DNA from 3 places in the Paeniglutamicibacter sp. genome. Region 2 is predicted to be linked to each of the others. Evidence: riboswitches for the same ligand, from Rfam matches in the RefSeq annotation. Region 2 holds a riboswitch; each other region holds the start of a gene.
The links. Region 2 has a riboswitch for glycine ahead of gcvP (aminomethyl-transferring glycine dehydrogenase). Riboswitches for the same ligand answer to the same signal wherever they lie in the genome.

Region 1 (7,009 bases), on a different contig from region 2:
TGGTGCTCGCGGCCACCATCGCCTTCACGATCGGATCGCTGTTGGCAGTGCGGCTCGCGGACCGGCATTAGACCAGAGTCGGGCGCTGGCGCCGGTTACTCCCAACATTGCCTGCCAGTCCTCCATTCCCAAATGTTCACGAGGAATACGAAACCACGCCGCCGCGTTGGCTACCAGTGTGAAGAACATCGGATTCCTGTCATTCGGCCATTGGACCGACCACCCGCAGTCCGGCACGCGCAACGCGTCCGACTCGCTGCTGCAGGCCATCGACCTAGCGGTTGCGGCCGAGGAGCTCGGCGCGGACGGCGCCTACTTCCGCGTCCATCACTTCGCCCAGCAACATGCCTCCCCGTTTCCGCTGCTCGCCGCGATCGGGGCGCGGACCAGCCGCATCGAGATCGGCACCGGCGTCATCGACATGCGCTACGAGAACCCGCTGTACATGGCGGAGGATGCCGGCGCGGCCGACCTGATCTCGGGCGGACGGCTGCAGCTCGGCATCAGCCGGGGTTCACCCGAGCAGGTCATCGACGGGTGGCGCCACTTCGGCTTTTCCCCCGCCGGGGGCGAGTCGGACGCCGACATGGGCCGGCGGCACACCGAACGCCTGCTCGAGGTGCTCACGGGCGAGGGCTTCGCGGAACCGAACCCGCGCCCGATGTTTCCGAACCCTCCGGGACTGTTGCGCGTGGAGCCTTATTCGGCGGGCCTGCGCGAGCGTATCTGGTGGGGATCCGGCTCCAACGCCACCGCCGTATGGGCCGCGAAACTGGGGATGAACTTGCAAAGTTCCACGCTCAAGGACGACGAGAGCGGCAAGCCATTCCACGTCCAGCAGGCCGAGCAGATCGAGATCTACCGGCAGGCCTGGAAGGATGCAGGGCACGCGCGTGAGCCGCGAGTCTCGGTCAGCCGCAGCATTTTCGCGCTGACAGACGAGCGCGACTGGCAGTACTTCGGTCGCGACCGCCACAGCTCGGACCAGGTGGGCAACATCGACGCGAAGACGCGCACGGTCTTCGGCAAGTCCTACGCCGGTGCCCCCGACGAGCTTGTTGCGAAGCTGGCCGAAGACGAGGCGGTAGCCGCAGCAGACACCTTGCTGCTCACTGTCCCGAACCAGCTCGGCGTCGACTACAACGCCCACGTCATCGAGTCGATTCTGACGCACGTGGCACCGGGCCTCGGCTGGCGCTGACGCCTCGGGCGCCGCGCCCATGCACTCGGCCCCACCGTCGCCGTCCCGCTGAAGTCAATCGGCGGGACGGCACCGGTTTGGCTCAGTACCGCCCGGCAACGACCTGGGAAAGCTGGACCCAGGCGCGCTCGCGGTTTTCACGCAGCAGCTCCTCCTGCCGCGGCGAGGTGTGCCAGAGACTGGCGACCATGCGGTGCCGCGGGGCCACGTGGGCCGCGGTTCGCACCTTCCGCCTTCGGGCCAGGTGCCGGGCCGCGGCGGTGTTGTCGATGAATGGATGGACTGGAAATGCTTCGGTTGAGGTGCTCATGCGTCCATCCTGAAACCACCGGCGCCGCACGGCCACCATTCGGCTATTTCCGAATCCTTACCCCGGGACGTCCGCGTGCCTAGACTGATTGACATGCAGATCAGCCTGTCGGCCGAGGACCTGACCCGGGTGCGATTCACCATCTCGCCCCTGTGGGAAACGGTCACCAGCGTGCGTGCCCTCCAGCTGGGCACCCGGATGCACCGCCCCTGGATCAGCGATGCCACCACGCGCATTCTCGCCTCCCCCGATCCGCAGAAACAGGACCACCTGCGGCTGCTGACCACGTTGATCCGCCCCACCGGCTACATCGCCGATTCCCTGACCCCCACTCCCCTGCGGCAGGACACCTTCGAGGCGGGGCTCGCCGCGGTGGGCGCCGTCGCGCCGGAACTGTGGATCCGCGACCTCGACTACCTGTTCGCCACCGGATTGGAGGAGACCCGCATGAAGGAGGTGCGCGCGATCCGCGACGACCCCGAGTCAGAGATTCCGCGCATTGTCGCGGCCCTGCACTGGTACTGGGAAACCGCTGTTGAACCCTTCTGGCCGCGGCTGCGTGCGATGCTCCTCGCGGATCTCGACTACCGGCTGGCCCTGCTGGCCGAGCACGGCATCCACCAGGTCTTCAACACCTTGCATCCCAACGTGCGCCTGACGCGCGACGGCATTGAGGTCACCGCCAATTGCGACGGCAGCCACCATGCATCCCCGGGCAACGGGCTGATCCTGGTTCCCAGCGCCTTCGTCTGGCCGCGCACCCTGGTGCTGGACGTGGACCCGTTTGTTCCCACGCTGACCTACGCCCCACGCGGGGTCGGCCGGCTCTGGGAAAACACCCGGGAGGTCAAGGACTCCCCCGTGGCACAACTGCTCGGGCACACCCGGGCGCAGATCCTGGCCCAGCTCGACCTGCCCATGACCACCACCCAATTGGCCTGCGCCCTGGACCTGGCGGCTGGAACCGTCAACGGGCACCTGAAGGTGATGGCGGCGTCCGGGCTCACCGACACCATCCGCGCGGGCCGCGAGGTCTTCTACCGGCGCGCGGACCTGGGCGAGGACCTGCTCGCCCGTGCGTAACCCCCGCCGCAATGCCCCGGCTGTCCCTGCTGCTGGGTATGGTCGGGACATGATCGATTTCAACAACGCCTCCGTGTTCAAGCTCAGCCCCTGCGACCCAAGTGACGTGGCGGGGGAAGTCACGCCCCTCTTTGTCCAGGGCGAGGAGCTGCTCGCCGCCTTCAAGGGCGTGCGCGACTATGTGGTCTTCACCAACAAGCGGCTGATCGCGGTGAACATCCAGGGCCTCACGGGCAAGAAGCGCGACTACACGTCGTTGCCGTATTCCAAGATCCAGGCGTTCTCCGTGGAAACGGCGGGCACCTTCGACCTCGATGCCGAGCTGGATTTGTGGTTCAGCGGCCTGGGCAAGGTTCGCCTCGAATTCAAGGGCAAGGTCGATGTGCGCGCGCTCTCGCAGCTCGTCGCCTCTCACGTCCTATAAGTCAACAAAAGACGGCAAGACCTCGGGGCCGGCCCAAAAAGGGCGGCCCCGAGGTCTTCCTGGCTAAGCTGGCGCCTGACGGCGCCCGGAGTCATCGCGCGGCAGATGTCAATGCGCGGCGGGCTCCTTCAGCTCGGCTTCCTCGACGCCAAGGCCGGCATTGAACGCCGCGGCGGTCATGTGCTCCTGGGCAACCTTGGCCGCGTGCATGGCACGCAGTTCGGCGTGCTTCGGCTTGCTTCGCAGGATCGCGTAGCCGATCCCCAGTGCCACAAACCAGATCGGGGTCAAGAGCAGCGCCGACAGGGTGTCGGCCTGCGTGGTCAGGGCCCAGAGGATGAAGCCGAAGAAGGCCAGGACCACGTAGGGCATGAACGTTCCGCCGGGCATCTTGAACTTGCTCGACGCGTGCAGCTGCGGGCGGCGCTTGCGGTAGACCAGGTAGCTGATCAGGATGATCGACCAGACGAACATGAAGCAAAGAGCCGAAATGGTGGTGACCAAGGTGAAGGCCTCGGCCACGCCGCCCTCGGCGTAGAGCAGTGCCACGCCGGCGAGCAGGAACATACAGGAGAACAGCAGCGCGTTGCGCGGAACCTTGGTCCGGGAGAGCTTCGCGAAGCCCTTGGGGGCGTCGCCTTCCTCAGCCAGTCCGTGGATCATGCGGGACGTCGAGTAGATACCGGAGTTCGCACTGGAAGTTGCCGAGGTGAGCACCACGAAGTTCACGATGCCTGCGGCGCCGACCAGGCCTGCCATGGCGAACATGCCCACGAACGGGGACTCCTCGGCGCTGAACAGGTTCCACGGCTGGACCGCCATGAGGATGACCAGGGCGCCGACGTAGAAGAAGAGGATGCGGATCGGGATGGAGTTGATGGCACGCGGCAGGGTCTTCTCCGGGTCCTTGGTCTCGGCGGCGGTGGTGCCCACCAGCTCGATGCCGACGAACGCAAACACTGCGATCTGGAAGCCGGCGACGAAGCCCATGAAGCCGGTCGGGAACATCCCGCCGTCGTTCCAGAGGTTCGCAAAGGAGGCCGTGGCGCCGTTGTTTTCGAACCCCGTAATGATCATGACAAGGCCGACGACGATCAGCGCGCCGATGGCGACGATCTTGACCAGCGCGAACCAGAACTCGGTCTCGCCGAAGTTCTTCACGCTCGGCAGGTTAAGTGCCACCAGCAACAGGATGCAGGCCACGGCGGGGATCCACAGCGGCAGGTCCTTCCACCAGAACGCCACATAGTGGGAGATCGCCACGACGTCTGCGATGCCGGTGACGACCCAGCAGAACCAGTAGGTCCAGCCGGTGAAGAATGCCGCCCACGGGCCCAGGATGTCCCCGGCGAAGTCGGAGAAGTTCTTGTAGTTGGTGTTGCTCAGCAGCAATTCGCCCATCGCGCGCATTACGAAGAACAGCATGAATCCGATAATCATGTACACGAAGATGACGGACGGTCCGGCAACCGCAATGGTCTTGCCGGAGCCCATGAACAGGCCGGTGCCAATGGCCCCGCCGAGCGCGATCAGTTGGATGTGGCGGTTGGAGAGCCCTCGTTCGAGGTGGGGCGCGGAACTGTTGTTGCTCATGCTATTGCCTTCCAGATGGGTGCTGGTGCTTCGGTGGCGTGCCATGGACGATTCCCTAGAGGTCATCGCCGACGGGGGCGAGGCCCTGAATCGAGCCCTCCGCATTGTTCTCCGAAGCAACCATTCCCATGCCGTTGCGCTTGCAGGAGAGCCCAGCGGCGATGCGCGCGGCAAACTCCGGATCCAGCACAGCTGGATCGCGGAGCAGGCCGGCGGGCGCGCCGAAGGGCGACCGGGCAGTGGCGTGGGTGGTTAGCATCATGGAGGAACTCCCGAATCGCGCGCGGACGACGCCGCGCTGTTCTTGGATCCTCCCCAATCTGTATGAGTACCTGAGAGTTTCCATCCCGGCCCGCGAGGGGTGGGACTTGCTCCTTCGGTGAGCACGCATTGCAACGTGCTGCTTTCCAGATTTGCCTCTTCGTGGCGGTACGGGTGCCTGAGAGTTTCCTGGGGAGGAATTGCTCCTACGGCGCCCGTCCATGGTGTGGACGGGACTCTCCCGCCACGTGTCAACGGCAAGTTGTTTGTGATTGCAGTCATAACTTACGCGGTGCATCCGTGTGGTGCAAATCACAGCAGGCTTTGTGTCGAAGCGTATTAGGAACAGCCCGCTGACATGGGATTTGATGCGCTACGAAGTTGCGTCACATTTGTCATGAGGGGAAGGGGGGTGCGCGTTGGCAGAGGAACAACTGGACCACCCGCCGACGACCGCCGAGAACGACACGACCCTATCCGGATGCCGCACATTCCCCACCGGCTCCCGGTTTCCCTCCGTAAAAAAGACTGGCGATTATTGACCGTGGCGGCGCGCGGGCGTTCCCAGCGTCGGCAGCCTGTGGCCATTGGCGACGTCAAGTGCGGTCGCACATTGCGGGACCCCGCGCCTCCGACGCGCTCCGTGTACAGCCATGGTCCCGATCCTGAACAGACTGCGATCCCGCTGCGTTGCCGAGAACCTGACGCGGACCGGTCAGCTGTTGGAATAAAGGATCTGCAGAGCCGCGTGCAGGCCCTCCCGGCGCCCCAGGGGGCCGGTCCTTGCCTGGCGAAGCGGCTCGGCTTCGTCCAGCGCGTCCCAGAACCCTTCTGTTGGCATTGACGGCGGCGGGACGATGAACCAGCAGTGGGCCAGCGGGTCGGCGGGGCCGGAGATGCCGACGTCGGCCAGATAGGCAGAGATGTCCTTGGTGGCCGTCCCGGAACCCGGCATGTCCGTTGGCCTGACCTCGCGCGGAAGGCGATAGACGACGTTCGGCACTCCGAGCTCCAGAATGCCGGCGACGGCGAGGAATCCGAAGCCGCTGGGTGGCACCTCGACCGCGCCTGGAGGCGGGTCTGCCACGGGGACGGAATCCCAGTTGACGGCATTCATGCTTCCTCCTTGGTCGGCGGACGGGGCGATGGACCCCGGCGCGGCCAGCCTAGCCGACGCACACGGGCCGCGAAAGGGCACGGCCGCAACGTCTCCAGGCGGCCCCGCCCGGACCGGGCCTAATACCAGGCGTCGCGCGGGCTCAGCCGGGCCGCTGCCATGGAGGCGCCCAGGATGATGGTGCGCATGAAGCGCTCCGCAGCCTCGATGAGCAGGCGCTCCCCGTCGTCCACCGCCTCCTGCAGCGTCATCGGGATCGGGACGATCGAGGCGATCGCATCGATGCCGATGTCGTGGACGTCGCGGCAGCCCTTGCCCAGCGTCCCTGCCAGGGCCACCACCGGCACCCCGTGCAGCGCCGCGCGGCGCGCGACCTCGGCGGGGACCTTTCCCTTGGGCGTTTGGAAGTCGATTGCCCCTTCGGCGGTGATCACCAGGTCGGCACCGCGCAGCAGCGAGTCCAGGTCGATGCCTGCCAGCCCGGAATCCAGGATCGCCTCGAAGCGCGGCATCAGCACCGCCCCGAGGGCCGCAAGCCCGGCGCCGAGCCCGCCGGAGGCACCGGTTCCCGGTGCGTTCGCGAAGTCGGTGCCGCGGGCGGAATCCAGGGAATCGCGGCGCAGCACCGCCGCCCAGTGCTCGAAGCCGGCGGACATCGCCTCGACCTGATCGGGGGTGGCGCCCTTCTGCGGGCCGAAGACCCGGGCCACGCCGCGCGGACCGGTGAGAACGTTGTGCTGGTTCAGTGCGAGCGTGATCTCCACCGTCCCCGCAGCGATGGACGGGTGCAGCCCGGAAAGGTCGAGCCGGTCGATGCGCGCCAGGTGGTTGCCGCCGGCCGGGACCTCGCGCCCGGCGGCGTCCAGGATCCGCACGCCGAGTCCCTGCAGCGCGCCCATGCCGCCGTCCGACGTGCCGGAGTCGCCGCAACCGACGAGCACCTTTTCGGCGCCTGCATCGATCGCGGCGGCGATGAGTTCGCCGACCCCGTAGCTGGTGGTCATCCCGGGGTCGCGCTGA
Region 2 (7,009 bases):
ATCGAGGTTCCCGGGCTGCCGGCACTGCACCCCAAGTCGCGCGCTGAAAGGCTGCGCGAGGATGCCGCCTGGGCTAGGGAACACCTGGTCCCGTGGGTCAAGCGCCGGCTCGCCGGGACCTCTTCGGGCGACGCGCTCAGCCCCCGCTACCCCGGCTACGTGTCGCTGGCGGCGGCTGCCGCGTCGTAGGACCAAGGCGTTGCCCGGACGCGGAAACCCGCGGGCCGCTAGCCAATGGGTGGGGCCGGGTGCTTTGCTGGTGTCCATGGACCATCAGGAGACACAGCACGAGGGCGAACCGCACGACCAGGGCCTGGCCGAAAGGTTGAATTGGCTGCGGGCAGGGGTGCTCGGCGCCAACGACGGGATCGTCTCGGTGGCGGCCGTGGTGGTCGGTGTTGCCGGTGCCACGACCGCCACGGGGCCGGTGGTGGTGGCCGGTGCCGCAGCGGCGATCGGCGGCGCCATTTCCATGGCGCTGGGGGAGTATGTCTCGGTGTCCAGCTCGGCGGACTCGCAAAAGGCGCTCATTGAAAAGGAGCGCCGGGAACTGGTTGAGATGCCCGAGGAGGAACTGGCGGAACTGGCCGGGCTCTACGAGGCCAAGGGATTGAGTCCCGCAACGGCGCAGCAGGTTGCCCTGGAGCTGACCGAACATGATGTGCTCAAGGCGCACCTCGATGCCGAGCTGCAACTCGACGAGGATGAGGTGCTCAATCCGTGGAATGCCGCCATTGCCTCGGCCATCTCCTTCACGGTGGGTGCCGCGTTGCCCTTTGCCACTGCCGTGTTCCTGCCCGTGGGGCTGCGGATCCCGGTGACTTTTGCGGCGGTGTTGTTGGCCCTGGCGGTGACCGGGGCGATGGGCGCGCGGCTGGGCGGTGCCCCGGTGCTGCGCCCGACGCTGCGGGTGCTGATCGGCGGAGCGGCGGCGCTCGCCGTCACCTTCGCCATTGGTTCGTGGCTGGGGGTTTCGGGAATCATCTAGCCAGGTGCAACGGAGCCTGCTGCAAGACGCGAAAGGCGGAACTGCCGGTGGCAGTTCCGCCTTTCAACTATCGGGAGTTATTCAGTGCGGGGCTGTTCAGCCCACGACCTTCAGCGCGGTGCCCCAGTTGAAGTCGGGCAGTGCGGGGTTGACCTGCATGGCCATGACCAGCAGCTGGAAGCCCTCGAGCTCGCGGGCGTGGTGCAGTCCGCCGACTTCCAACGGGCGCATGCCGGCGGCGGTGACGAACGCAGCGACCTCGCCGCGGGCGGAATCATCGCCGGCGACGAAGACATCCAGCGGGGCGCTGTCGGCGGTGCCGGAGGTGAGCGGTCCGGCGAAGGTGGTGTTGAAGGCCTTCACGACGGTGGCGGAGGTCAGTGAGGAGATTTCCTCGGCGGCCGAGCTGCCTGCAGCGGTGGTCAGCGAGTCAAAGGTTGCGAAGTCCACCGGGTTGGTGATGTCGATCAGGATCTTCGAGTCCAGGGCCTGACCCTGGGCGGCGACGTATTCCTTGGCGGCGTCGAAAGGCAGGGCCAACACGACGATGCGTCCGGAAGGGGCCTCGGCGGTGTTGCCGCTGGCGACTCCCGCACCGAATTCGGCAGCGAACGTGGCTGCGGTCTCGGTCGTGCGGGCCAGGACCTGCAGGCTCTTGCCGGCGGCGATCGTGCGGGTGGCCAGTGCACGGCCCATGTTGCCGGTGCCGATGATGGTGATGTCGATGTGCATGGTGTTCTTCTTTCCGAAGAGTCGAGCGAGGAAGTTCTTCATCTGATCCTCAAATCCTGTTGGTTGAAGCTTCAAGTAATACGTTAGCCCCTGTTTGGTTGAAGTGTCAAGTGTTTCTTGGGGATGGGTTGAAATTCTTTCCGAATGCGGCCGTCTGCGAGGGGATCGCGGGTCGAATATGCGGTTCCCGGCCCGGCGAGAAGAACTGAATGGATGGGCTCGGGGTGCAAGTCCAGCCCTCCGGCATGGCACATGACGCGAAAAAGACGGCTTCGTCTGTCCCGGGCGGGGCCGTGTTGTCTGCCTCACGCATCGCCGGTAGGATGGGGGGCGTGCCTCGTAGGGGGCATAGCCACTGACATGCGGCGGGAGAGTCCCGTTCAACGTAAGTTGGTCGGGCGCCGTAGGAGCAATTCCTCCCCGGGAAACTCTCAGGCCCCCGTACCGCCGCGAAGAGGCAACTCTGGAAAGTAGCAACATCACCGTTCGGTGGTGCTGCTCACCGAAGGTGCAAGCATGCCCCGTCCCTCCAAAGGGTTGGTGCGTCGCGGAAACTCTCAGGTCAAAGCAACAGGGTCGGGGAGGAACTTGCAGCTCGTTCGGTGTGCCCGCACGCCGATGACCCAATGGAGTTCCCCATGACCGTGACCCCGTCCGCTGAGTTCGTCGCCCGCCACATTGGCCCCCAGGGCAGCGACATTGACACCATGCTTGCCCAGCTTGGTTATTCCTCCATCGACGAACTCGTCGACACGGCCGTTCCGGCCGACATCCGCCAGTCCGAACCGCTTGACCTTCCCGCTGCGCGCACCGAGGCCGAGGTTCTGGCCGACCTGCGCGTGCTGGCGAACAAGAACGTGATGAAGACCCAGATGATCGGTCAGGGTTTCTCCGACACCTACACCCCGCCGGTGATCCTGCGCAACGTGCTCGAGGATCCGGCCTGGTACACCGCGTACACGCCGTACCAGCCCGAGATCTCCCAGGGCCGCCTCGAGGCGCTGCTGAACTTCCAGACCATGGTCATGGACCTGACCGCCCTGCCGATCGCCAACGCCTCGATGCTCGACGAGGCCTCCGCCGTCGCCGAGTCCGTGCTGCTGATGCGCCGTGCCAACAAGGCCAAGGCCACCGCCAAGACCGTGCTTGACTCCAACCTCTTCCCGCAGACCATTGCCGTGGTGCAGGGTCGCGCCGAGGCACTGGGCTTCGAGGTCGAAATCGCCGACCTGTCCGCTGGCCTGCCTGAGGGTGATATCTCCGGCATCGTGCTGCAGCAGCCGGGCAACAACGGCGCCGTGGTTGACCACGCCGCCATCATTGCCGCCGCCAAGGAACGCGGCGCAATGATCACCATCGCCGCCGACATCCTGGCCCTGACCATGATCGTGGCCCCGGGTGACCAGGGCGCGGACATCGCAGTTGGCAACACCCAGCGCTTCGGCGTGCCGCTGTTCTTCGGCGGCCCGCACGCAGCCTACCTGGCCGTGCGCAGCGGCCTGGAGCGTTCGCTGCCCGGCCGCCTGGTCGGCGTGTCCAAGGACGACGCCGGAACCCCTGCCTACCGCCTGGCACTGCAGACCCGCGAGCAGCACATCCGCCGCGAGAAGGCCACCTCGAACATCTGCACCGCCCAGGCGCTGCTGGCCATCACCGCCTCGATGTACGCCGTCTACCACGGCCCGGCCGGACTGAAGCGCATCGCCCAGCGTGCCCACAACCACGCCCGCACCCTGGCCACCGCGCTTTCCGGCGCCGGCCTGGCACTGGCCGCCGACTCGTTCTTCGACACCGTCCAGGTGACCGTCGAGAATGCCGCTGCCATCGTCGCCAAGGCCGAGGAAGCCGGCATCAACCTGCGCCTGGTCAACTCGACCACCGTGGGCATCTCCACCGACGAGGCCACGACCTCGGCCCACGTGGCTGCGATCGCCGGCGTCTTCGGCATCGCCGGCGAGTCCTTCACGGCCGAGGGCTTCGAACTGCCCGCCGCCGTGCAGCGCACCAGCGACTACCTGACCCACCCGATCTTCAACACCATCAAGTCCGAGACCCAGATGCTGCGCTACCTGCGCCGCCTCTCGGACCGCGACCTGTCGCTGGACCGCACCATGATCCCGCTGGGCTCATGCACCATGAAGCTGAACTCCACCGCCGAAATGGAATCCATTTCCTGGCCTGAATTCGCCTCCATCCACCCGTACGCCCCGGCCCACCAGACCGAGGGCTGGCGCGAACTGATCACCGACCTCGAAGGCCGCCTGACCACCATCACCGGCTACGCGGGCGTCTCCATCCAGCCCAATGCAGGTTCGCAGGGCGAGTACGCGGGCCTGCTGGCCATCCGCGGATTCCACCTCTCCAACGGCGATGACGCGCGCACCGTCTGCCTGATCCCGGCCTCCGCACACGGCACCAACGCCGCGTCCGCAGTGCTTGCAGGCATGAAGGTCGTCGTGGTCAAGACGGCTGCCGACGGTTCCATCGACGCGGCCGACCTGGACGCGAAGATCGAGGCCAACAAGGACACCCTTGCAGCCATCATGATCACCTACCCCTCCACGCACGGTGTCTACGACGCCGACGTGCGCGAGGTCTGCGAAAAGATCCACGCAGCCGGCGGCCAGGTCTACATCGACGGCGCCAACATGAACGCCCTGGTCGGCCTCGCCCAGCCGGGCAAGTTCGGCGGCGACGTCTCGCACCTGAACCTGCACAAGACCTTCTGCATCCCGCACGGCGGCGGCGGACCGGGCGTGGGCCCGATCGGCGTTGCCGAGCACCTGATCCCGTTCCTGCCGGGCGACGCCTCGGGCAGCTACTCGATGCGCGACGGCATCCCGGTGGTCGCCACCATGTTCGGCTCCGCCGGCGTGCTGCCGATCTCCTGGGCCTACATCGCAATGATGGGCGGCGACGGCCTGACCGACGCCACCAAGACCGCGATCCTTTCGGCGAACTACATCGCTTCGCGCCTCAACGAGTACTTCCCGATCCTGTTCACCGGCAACAAGGGCCTGGTTGCGCACGAGTGCATCCTGGACCTGCGCGAGCTGACCAACAAGACCGGCGTCACCGCCGAGGACGTTGCCAAGCGCCTGATCGACTACGGTTTCCACGCTCCGACCCTGTCCTTCCCGGTCGCCGGCACCCTGATGGTGGAGCCGACCGAGTCCGAGGACCTGGGCGAGATCGTGCGCTTCATCGAAGCCATGATCGCGATCCACGCCGAGATGCAGCAGGTGCTGGCCGGTGACTTCTCCATCGAGGAATCCCCGCTGCGCAACGCCCCGCACACCGTGGCAGCAGTGGTCAACAGCGCCTGGGACCGCAAGTACACCGTCGAGCAGGCAGCCTTCCCGGTACGCGCCCTGCGCATGGACAAGTACTTCCCGGCCGTGGGACGCATCGACGGCGCAGGTGGAGACCGCAACCTGATCTGCTCCTGCCCGGCACCCGAAGCCTTCGAAAACTAATTCCGCCACTCATTTTTGAGCCCCACGAAAGGTAGCTTGATGAGCGACCCGAAGAAAACCTCCCTGCATGCAAAGCATGCGGAACTTGGCGCATCCTTCACCGACTTCGGCGGCTGGGACATGCCGCTGAAGTACGGTTCGGAATTAGCCGAGCACAAGGCGGTGCGCGCCACCGCCGGCCTGTTCGACCTCTCCCACATGGGCGAGGTCTGGGTCGAGGGACCCGACGCCGCAACCTTCCTGAACACCGCGCTGGCCGGCAACATGGCCGTGATGAAGGTCGGCAAGGCCAAGTACTCGGTGATCTGCAACGAAGCCGGCGGAATCATTGATGACCTGATCACCTACCGCCGCGGCGAGGCAAAGTTCCTCGTCGTGCCCAACGCCGGCAACGCCCCGGTGGTTGCCGCGGCACTGGCCGAACGCGCCGCGGGCTTCGACGTCACCGTCACCGATGCCTCCGCGCAGACCTCGCTGATCGCAGTGCAGGGCCCGAACGCGGTTGCCATCCTGCACGAATTGGTCGAGGAATCCGCCAAGGCACTGGTGTCGGACATGAATTACTACGCCGCCGACGAGACGACTGTCGCGGGCATCGACGTGCTGCTGGCCCGCACCGGCTACACCGGCGAGGACGGCTTCGAGCTGTACGTGCCCAACGAGCTGGCCCCGGAACTCTGGGACGCATTGATGGCCGCTGGCACCAACCACGGGCTGATCCCCGCTGGCCTGGCCTGCCGCGACTCGCTGCGCCTGGAAGCCGGCATGCCGCTGTACGGCAACGAGCTTTCCCTTGAGGGAAACCCGTTCGAGGCCAACCTCGGCCCGATCGTGTCCTTCAAGAAGGAAGAGGACTTCGTGGGACGCAAGGCACTGGAGGCCATCAAGGCCGAAGGCGCCAAGCGGGTCCTGGTGGGCCTGAAGGGCCTGGGACGTCGCGCCGGCCGCGGCGGCTACCCGGTGTCCGTCGACGGCGTGCAGATCGGCGCCGTCACCTCCGGCCAGCCTTCGCCGACCCTGGGCTACCCGGTGGCCATGGCGTACGTGGCACCGGAGTTTGCCGAAGTTGGCACGAAGGTCGATGTTGACCTGCGTGGCAAGCCCGAGGCATTTGAAGTCGTCACACTGCCGTTCTACACCCGAGCCAAGTAACGTTGTCGGTGGCGGGGCGCAAAGCGCCTACGCCACCGACAGCCGGCTTAACTTAATACCCACATTCTTTGAGAGGAAACACCCCCCATGAGCAAGGTTCTTGCCTCCCTTCGTTACTCGGCCGAGCACGAATGGGTCGACGCCTCGACCCCGACCAAGGTCGGAATCTCCCAAGTTGCCGCAGACGCACTGGGCGACGTCGTGTACGTTGACCTGCCCGAGGTTGGCGACAGCGTCACCGCAGGCGAGACCTGTGGCGAAGTCGAGTCGACCAAGTCGGTCTCCGACCTGTACGCCCCGGTCACCGGCACCATCGTCGAGGTCAACCAGGAGGCCATCGACAACCCGGCCATCCTGAACGAAGACCCGTACGGCGCCGGCTGGCTGTTCACCGTCGAGGTCACCGAAGAGGGCCCGCTGCTCTCGGCAGCCGACTACGCCTCCGCAAACGGCGGCGACGTAGCGTGACCGCAGTGTTCGAATCCCTTGCTCCTGCGTCGCTGACGCAGGACATCGGGACGCTGGATCCGGAGATCGCGGAGCGCATCGACGCGGAGCTGGCCCGCCAGCAGCGCGGCCTGGAGATGATCGCCTCGGAGAACCACACGGCCCTCGCGGTGATGCAGGCGCAGGGTTCGGTGCTGACCAACAAGTACGCCGA
Region 3 (7,009 bases), on a different contig from region 2:
CGACCGGGATCACGCTGACCAGCCACGTGCCCATCAGGCCCACGAAGATGAAGAGGGATGCCAGGTGGACGGTTGCCGCTCCGCAGATGGCGGCGACCGAGGCCAATTCGCCCTTGCGGGTGCCGGGCTTCACGCCGATGGTCGACTGGGCGATCATCGCTGCCGGCAGCAGCTTGTTGGAGATGTTGCCGATCATGAACGCCTGGTACATCGAGGAGGCGCCAAGGATCGGGAAGTAGGTCAACGGCTCAACGATCCAGATGACGCCGAAGACCGCTGCCAGCGCGGCGAAGGCCGTGATGATTCCGGCGACCTCGATGTCCAGGCCGGCGAAGAAGACCAGGTAGGCGGGGGCCGCCAGGGAGAAGAAGAGACCAATGATCATGGTGATCCTGCCCCAGCGGGAAGTGGTCTTGTCGAAGGCGCCAAGCGCCTCGTGCAGCTCTGTTGCTTTGCTCATGATGTGCTCCTGGGAATCTTGGCTGCGATTAGAGGCGGGTGGCGGCGTAGGTGATGGCAAGGGCAAGCAGGATGGCAATGCCCAGTGCCCATTCCTTGATCCATGGCCTGTTGACCCGTTTGGCGATGACCATCAGGACGGTCATGATCGCGGCCGAGGACACGAAGGCGACAACGTGCAGCCACGACTTGGGCAGTTCGCCAATGCCCAAGACCATGAATGCGGCAACCATGGCGGCACCGGGGACCACCATCATGATGGCGGGGTTGACCTTGCGCAGTGCCGAGTCGCCGCGCTTGAGCAGCGGGGTGAGGATGAGGGTGGCAATCATCCACATGGCTCCGCCCAGGCTCATGGCGGCCAAGGCCAGACCGAAGACCGCCTGGGTGTAGGTGGGGCCGCCGAGTTCGGCGCCGGCGGTCTTGGCGGCGATGGCTGCCGCGGCGGTTTCGTAGGACACCGACCCGATCAGGCCGATGCGCACCAGCACCGCAGGGGTGCCGAAGATTGTCAGCAGTGCGACGGCGACCAAGACCACGGCCAGCGAGGGGCCCAGTGCCGAGATGGCGCCGGCGCGGAAGCTGGTCTTGAGCTCGGCCTGCGTCATCCCGATGTGGGGCGCTGCCGTCTTGGCGGCCTTCATGTAGATGACGCTCTGAACAATGATGACCAGGAAAACGCCGATGGCGCAGGCCCAGAGGACCGGAGAGTTGGCGACGGCGAGGATGTCCGTGGAGTTGCTGTCCGCAGCGGCGGGCATTATGGCAGGTACATGCATGGGGGAGTTCTACCGTTCATCGAAGGGTTCAGTGCGGTGATAGCTGGCCTGTGATGATGCCGGTTGCCACCGTGCCCGCTCTGTCCTGAACCTGAAAGTGAAACCAGTGCCCCATGGCACTGGCGTGCTTCGTCGGTGAGCCACCTGTCCCGGTAGCTGCTCTCCAGAGTTTCCTCACGCGGCTGTTCCTGGTACCTGAGAGATTGCGGGTGCTTGCCCCTTCGGTGCCCGAGTGGTGTCCGGGACTCTCCAGCCGCGCGTGATCGGAAGACTATTCAGTTGTCAGCGGCTGCTTGTCCGCTCGTACCCCACAATACTTGACGTGGGTCACAGCGACTCTTTTGTGTCGCCGACCGAACGGTCGTGAATATGTATTTCCGATCCGGCCGGGACAGCCTATGGGGCGGAGCTTGCTTCCCGGACCGAGAAGACCCCCAGGGATCGACTGGGTTTCGGACGGACAGCCATTCCCTCGGGCTGCGCTGGTGGATAACCTTGAAAAACGGCATCGCGGCCACTCCTGGCCCCTCATGGCTGCCCCATTGAAGGGCCACACACCGATTCCCGGAGGCCATTTACATGTCTGCCAACAAGGACACCGTCAGGAAATACATCGACGGATTCAACAAATCGGATCACGCCCAGATCCTCTCGTGCCTCACCGAGGACATCGAATGGACGGTCTTCGGCCATTTTCGGCTCAGCGGCAAGGAAGCCTACGACCAGGCGATTGAAAGCCCCGATTTCAGTGGACCTCCGGTCCTGGAAATAGTGCGCCTGGTCGAGGAGGACGACGAGGTGATGGCCGAGCTGGTCGGCGAAGCGCACCGGGCCAACGGAGAGACCCTGCGCATGGCCATTGCAGAGGTCTTCGTGATGCGCGATGCCTTGATCTCCGAACGCCGCGCCTTCGTCATCGAGCTGACCGAGAACGACTACAAATAGGCGCAGTTGCGTGGCACCCGCAAGGCCATGCGATCCGCGGGGAGTCCCGTATGTGGGATAGGTTCTTAGGAGGGAAGCGGCAGCTTCGAACGGGTTGACCGGAGTTCAACAACGGGATGGGCAACTGGATGAGACTGCGGGAATACGTCGGTGCGGCACTGGGCATCGTCTCGGGTGCCTTGGCGAAGTTCATCGCCGATCACCTCGTCCGCCAGAACCAAGCAGCCGGCTGGACCGGGTTGCTCGATCGGCTCGACCACGCCTTGGGGTCTGCCCATGCGTCCAGCCCCATGGAATTGTCCGCCCAACTCGACAGGATGATGGCTGCTCCGGGCGCAGCGGGGCACGTGATCGAAATTTCGGCCGAGCAACAGCAGCTGGCCGGTCAGCTGCGGGATCTCTGCAGCGCCTGGGAACACGGAGCAGGGTTCGGCGCCGAGGACGTTCAACGGGGTCTAAAGGCCTGCGCGGAATTCCTCCTGTCCCTGGACCTGGAGCACGTGGCGCTGCGCGTGGGCGACCTGGCTGTTGCCGCGGCAGAACAGGGCGATGACCCTGAAACCTTGGCTGGTCAGGATTCAGTGACGACCGGAAACGGCGGACAAGTCCGGATCGACATCGCACACAGTCCTTCCATCAACTACGCCACCGCCCACACCCATGCCCGCATCCTCGAACGCGTGGTGCTCGAGAACCACGGCGATCAGGTGCGCCCGATCCTGGTGACCGCGGTGTTGATGAGCGGAAACCTGGCGGTCTCCGCGGTGGCCGATCGCCGCCTGGAACTCCCGCCGGGCGTCAGCACGCTCCATGACTTGGACGTGGCGCTGGATCCGGCGGCCTTCGCGCTGATCGATACGCGGCGGCCCGGCAAGCTCATTGTCAGGGTGGCCGAAAACGGAAAACTGATTGCCGAAGAATCCGGTGCGGTCGAACTGCTGCCGGCAAGCCATTGGCCGGGCGCCGGAACCCGGGCCAACGCCGAGCTGCTGGCCGCGTTCGTGCAGCCGCAGCACCCGTTGCTCACCGCAATCCTCTCCGAGGCCGGCGACCTGTTCCGCCTGCGCACCGGTGCCGAGTCCCTCGATGCCCGCCAGGGCGGTGCCGAGCGGGTGGACCAATCCGTCGAGTGCATCTTCGAGGTCATGTGCGCCCGCGGCATCCGCTTCGGCAACCCTCCGGCGAATTGGGACCTGGCGGATCTCGGGGGACGGTACATCCGCGGTGCCCAGGAGATAGTCACCGATCGGTTCGGGAGCGCGCTGGACACCACGCTGCTTTTGTCCGCGCTGCTTGAGCGCGTGGCCATCAACTCGGTGATCTGGCTAGTGCACGACCATGCGTTCCTGGCCTATTGGCGCACCCCGGACGGGGCACTGCCCAGCAGCAGCCTCGATGCCGAGGGCGCCGGCGCACTGGCGAACCTGGTCGCCGCCGACCACCTGCGCATTGTGGAGACCGCCGCGATCACCACCGACAGGCGCGCGTCCATTGCCGAGGCCTCCGCCGCGACCAAGGAGGCCTACGCCCAATTTCCGACTGCCTCAGATTCGCTGGCCTACGCGATCGACATCCGCCAGGCGCGGCGCAGCGGCATCAACCCGCTGCCGGCCCGTGGCGTCTCGGAGTTCGGCAAACCCGTCGTCGTCGAATACCGGGCTGCCCGGTCGGACACCCTGGAACGCTTCTTCAAGGAAAAATCCGAGCGCCGAGAGCCTACCCCCACCACCACTGGCAAGACGGCGCCGCCGCGCATCGCCGCATGGAAGAACGGGTTGCTGGATCTGTCCCTGCGCAGCCGCCTGCTGAATTTCACCGAGCGCTCCCGCATCCCGCTGGCGATCCCGGACTCCGTGATGGCAGGACTCGAGGACCTGGTCAACAACGGCAAGAGCCTCGAGTTGCTGCCAGCCGATGAGATCGGCGCGCTCGACAAGCAACGCTACAAGTCAGGGACCCTGCTGCCGGTCGAGCGCCGCATCGAGCTGCTGCTGTCCCGTGGCAGGGCCTACACCCGGCTCGATTCCGCGCCCTACCTCTCGCGGCTGCGCCGCATGGCCAGCCAAGCCAAGAGAATCATTGACGAGAGCGGCGCCAACAACCTCTATCTGGCCCTGGGTTCGTTGACCTGGTCAATGGACGGGCGGGCGCTGCGTTCGCCGTTGTTCCTCATCCCCGTCAACCTGCGACCCGCGGGACGCGGGAAGCATTTCCGCATCGAAATCGATGAGACCGGTGCCTCCGCCCCGAACTACTGCCTGAGCGAAAAACTGCACGAGCAATTCAACTTGCGCGTCCCGGGTTTCGAGGACCCGGTGCGCGACGGGTCTGGCATCGACCTCGAATCCGCGCTGGGTGCGCTGCGCGCTGCCTTGGTTGCGGCCGGCCTTCCCTTCCACGTGGAGGGAACGGTCGACCTGGCGATCCTGCAATTCGCAAAGTTCCGGATGTGGAGGGACCTGGACGAGAACTGGGAAACCTTCATGTCCGCGCCGTTGGTCAAGCACTTGGTTGATTCCCCGACCAGCGAATTCACCGACCCGGCGGACACCGATCTTCTCGAGCCGTCCATTGACCTCGACCAATTGGCTGCCAGGCTCCCGGTCCCGGCGGACGCATCCCAGCTTGAGGCGGTCGCCGCCGCGCATGCCGGGCAAACCTTCGTGCTCGAGGGCCCGCCTGGCACCGGCAAGTCGCAGACCATCACCAACCTGCTGGCGCACGCCATGGCCTCGGGGCAGCGGGTACTCTTCGTGGCGGAGAAGCGGGCCGCGCTCGAGGTGGTGAGCCGGCGCCTGAACGAGGTGGGCCTGGGCGAATTCGCCCTCGACCTCCACGACAAGGGATCGTCCCCGAATGCGGTGCGCGCCCAGATCAAGGCATCGCTTGACCACTTGGTCTTCGCCGACGAGGCGGGGATGGAGCTGGCCGCCAACGACCTGACGTCCTCCGTGCGCAGGCTGGCCGGCTATGCGCGGGACCTCCACGAGGAGAACGCCGCAGGCTATTCCGCCTACGGTGCGCGCAACATTGCCCTGTCCATGGATCCGTCCATTGAGGCGCTGCCGATCCCCGAGCCCTTTGCAGCGCAGGCCGGATCGGCCGAGGTCTCTACGGTGCGTGAGGCACTGATAGGACTGGCCGAAACGGCCGGGGTCGCACGCCCACGCGAAGAGCATCCATGGGGATTCCTCGGCGGCCCCATCACCATTGAACAGCAGGCACCCTTGCGTGAAGCCGCAGAGGCACTGGATCTTGCCCTGCAGGGTGCGGAGCATGTCAGACGAGATGCCTGCGTGGCTTCCCTGATGGAGCGTGCCCCTGAACCCGAAGGCCTGCGTCGCCTTGCCCAGTTGCTGGAGGGCAACGTCCCGGTTCCGGTCCTTGACGCTGCCTCGACACCCCAATGGCAGTCACGCAGCGAGGGTTTGCTGGCCGAGGCAAGGTCCCTGGTGCAACGCATGGGCTGGCTGACAGATGTCGTTGCGCCTTCCGTATTGGAAATGGATCTTGCCCCGGTTCACGAGGCAGCAACGGTTGCCAACAGGTTCGGCTTCCTGGGGCTGGGCCGGAAGAAGCGCCGCCTGCAGGTCATCAGCGAGCACTTCGGGGGCCGGTGGATAGGCACCGAGGAGAGCGCCCAGCACCTCGTGGCCTTGGTGGACGGCATGATCGAGGCCCGTGGACTGTGCGCGAAGCTCATGGCAGGCCTGGGCGAACTTGCCGGAATCACCCTGGACGGGCACTGGAACCCCTTTGTCGAAGGCGACATCCAGGCGGTCGCGCAGCAGCGCGGGGGGCTGGTGCAGCTGGCCAGTCTCCTGTCCCAGTCCGGCGGGGCCGGCCGGGACAAAGACTACGTCGCCTTGCTGCGCGAGGTCCTTGAACGAGACGCCCCTGCAGAGCCGGCGCTCGCCGGAGAACTGGACGGGATTACAGCAGCGTGGGACGCGCTGCGTGAGGCGATCCCCTCGATTACCCGCACACACTCGGCCTGGCCGGACGCGGCGGGTTTCCTGGGCCGGTTCCAACGCACAATCCAGGATCGGGGCGCCGGGCGCACGGCGGAGCGCGGGCTCGAACGCTGGGTCGCGTTCATCGGCACCCTGGAACCCCTGAAGGCCAACGGGCTGGAAGCAGCCTGGGCGCAACTGGCCACCGGAATGTTCCCCGCCGAGAACGCCCTGCGGGGATTCATGCGTGGCACCGCCGAATCCGCCCTGGCCGAACGGCTTGCAGCGCACGGGCTGGATGAATTCAGCGCCGACACCCAAACGCGCACCATCAAACGTTTCACGTCCTCGTCCAGTGACCTGCGCCAACACCTGGGCAAGTCCTTGCCCGAACTCATCAGCCGGCAACGTACCGCCCGGTTGAAGGAATCCGAGAAGCGCATGGGGGAGTTGGCACGGCAGCTGGAACGCCGCCGCGGCGGGCTGAGCGTGCGCCAGCTGATGGACTCCTATGGGGATCTGGTGACCACCATCCTGCCGTGCGTGCTGGTCAGCCCGGATTCCGCGGCGCGCTTCTTCCCGCCGCGTGCAGGGGAATTCGACATCGTCGTTTTCGACGAGGCCTCCCAGATCCGGGTCGCCGACGCGATCGGCACCCTGGGCCGGGCCAAGTCCGCGGTGGTGGTGGGAGATTCCAAGCAGATGCCGCCCAGTTCCTTCGCCGAGGTCTCCGTGGACCACGAGGATGATCCGGAATCCGGGCTGCTGGTTGCCGACGAGGAATCGATCCTGAGCGAGGCCGTCATGGCCAGGGTGCAACGCCGCTGGCTGTCCTGGCACTACCGCAGCCAGGACGAATCCCTGATCGCCTTC

Region 1: linked by a shared signal. The riboswitch ahead of ACLQ7E_RS07235 (hypothetical protein) and the one ahead of gcvP (aminomethyl-transferring glycine dehydrogenase) in region 2 are both predicted to bind glycine.
Region 3: linked by a shared signal. The riboswitch ahead of ACLQ7E_RS04100 (DUF5058 family protein) and the one ahead of gcvP (aminomethyl-transferring glycine dehydrogenase) in region 2 are both predicted to bind glycine.

The regions. Positions count from the first base shown of each region.
Region 1 is NZ_JBKKAP010000064.1:46,561-53,569, forward strand. It holds gene ACLQ7E_RS07205 (CynX/NimT family MFS transporter) at 1-71, shown strand, start outside; gene ACLQ7E_RS07210 (LLM class flavin-dependent oxidoreductase) at 179-1,201, shown strand; gene ACLQ7E_RS07215 (hypothetical protein) at 1,284-1,511, opposite strand; gene ACLQ7E_RS07220 (DUF5937 family protein) at 1,605-2,594, shown strand; gene ACLQ7E_RS07225 (PH domain-containing protein) at 2,644-3,018, shown strand; gene cycA (D-serine/D-alanine/glycine transporter) at 3,127-4,611, opposite strand; gene ACLQ7E_RS07235 (hypothetical protein) at 4,667-4,873, opposite strand; glycine riboswitch at 5,029-5,126, opposite strand; gene ACLQ7E_RS07240 (hypothetical protein) at 5,588-5,989, opposite strand; gene ACLQ7E_RS07245 (glycerate kinase) at 6,109-7,009, opposite strand, start outside.
Region 2 is NZ_JBKKAP010000123.1:21-7,029, reverse strand. It holds gene ACLQ7E_RS14620 (SGNH/GDSL hydrolase family protein) at 1-189, shown strand, start outside; gene ACLQ7E_RS14615 (VIT family protein) at 266-988, shown strand; gene ACLQ7E_RS14610 (NADPH-dependent F420 reductase) at 1,085-1,762, opposite strand; glycine riboswitch at 2,077-2,177, shown strand; gene gcvP (aminomethyl-transferring glycine dehydrogenase) at 2,359-5,196, shown strand; gene gcvT (glycine cleavage system aminomethyltransferase GcvT) at 5,236-6,348, shown strand; gene gcvH (glycine cleavage system protein GcvH) at 6,436-6,816, shown strand; partial or broken gene ACLQ7E_RS14590 (serine hydroxymethyltransferase) at 6,813-7,009, shown strand, end outside.
Region 3 is NZ_JBKKAP010000033.1:8,535-15,543, reverse strand. It holds gene ACLQ7E_RS04105 (hypothetical protein) at 1-460, opposite strand, end outside; gene ACLQ7E_RS04100 (DUF5058 family protein) at 489-1,238, opposite strand; glycine riboswitch at 1,411-1,501, opposite strand; gene ACLQ7E_RS04095 (nuclear transport factor 2 family protein) at 1,818-2,183, shown strand; gene ACLQ7E_RS04090 (DUF4011 domain-containing protein) at 2,312-7,009, shown strand, end outside.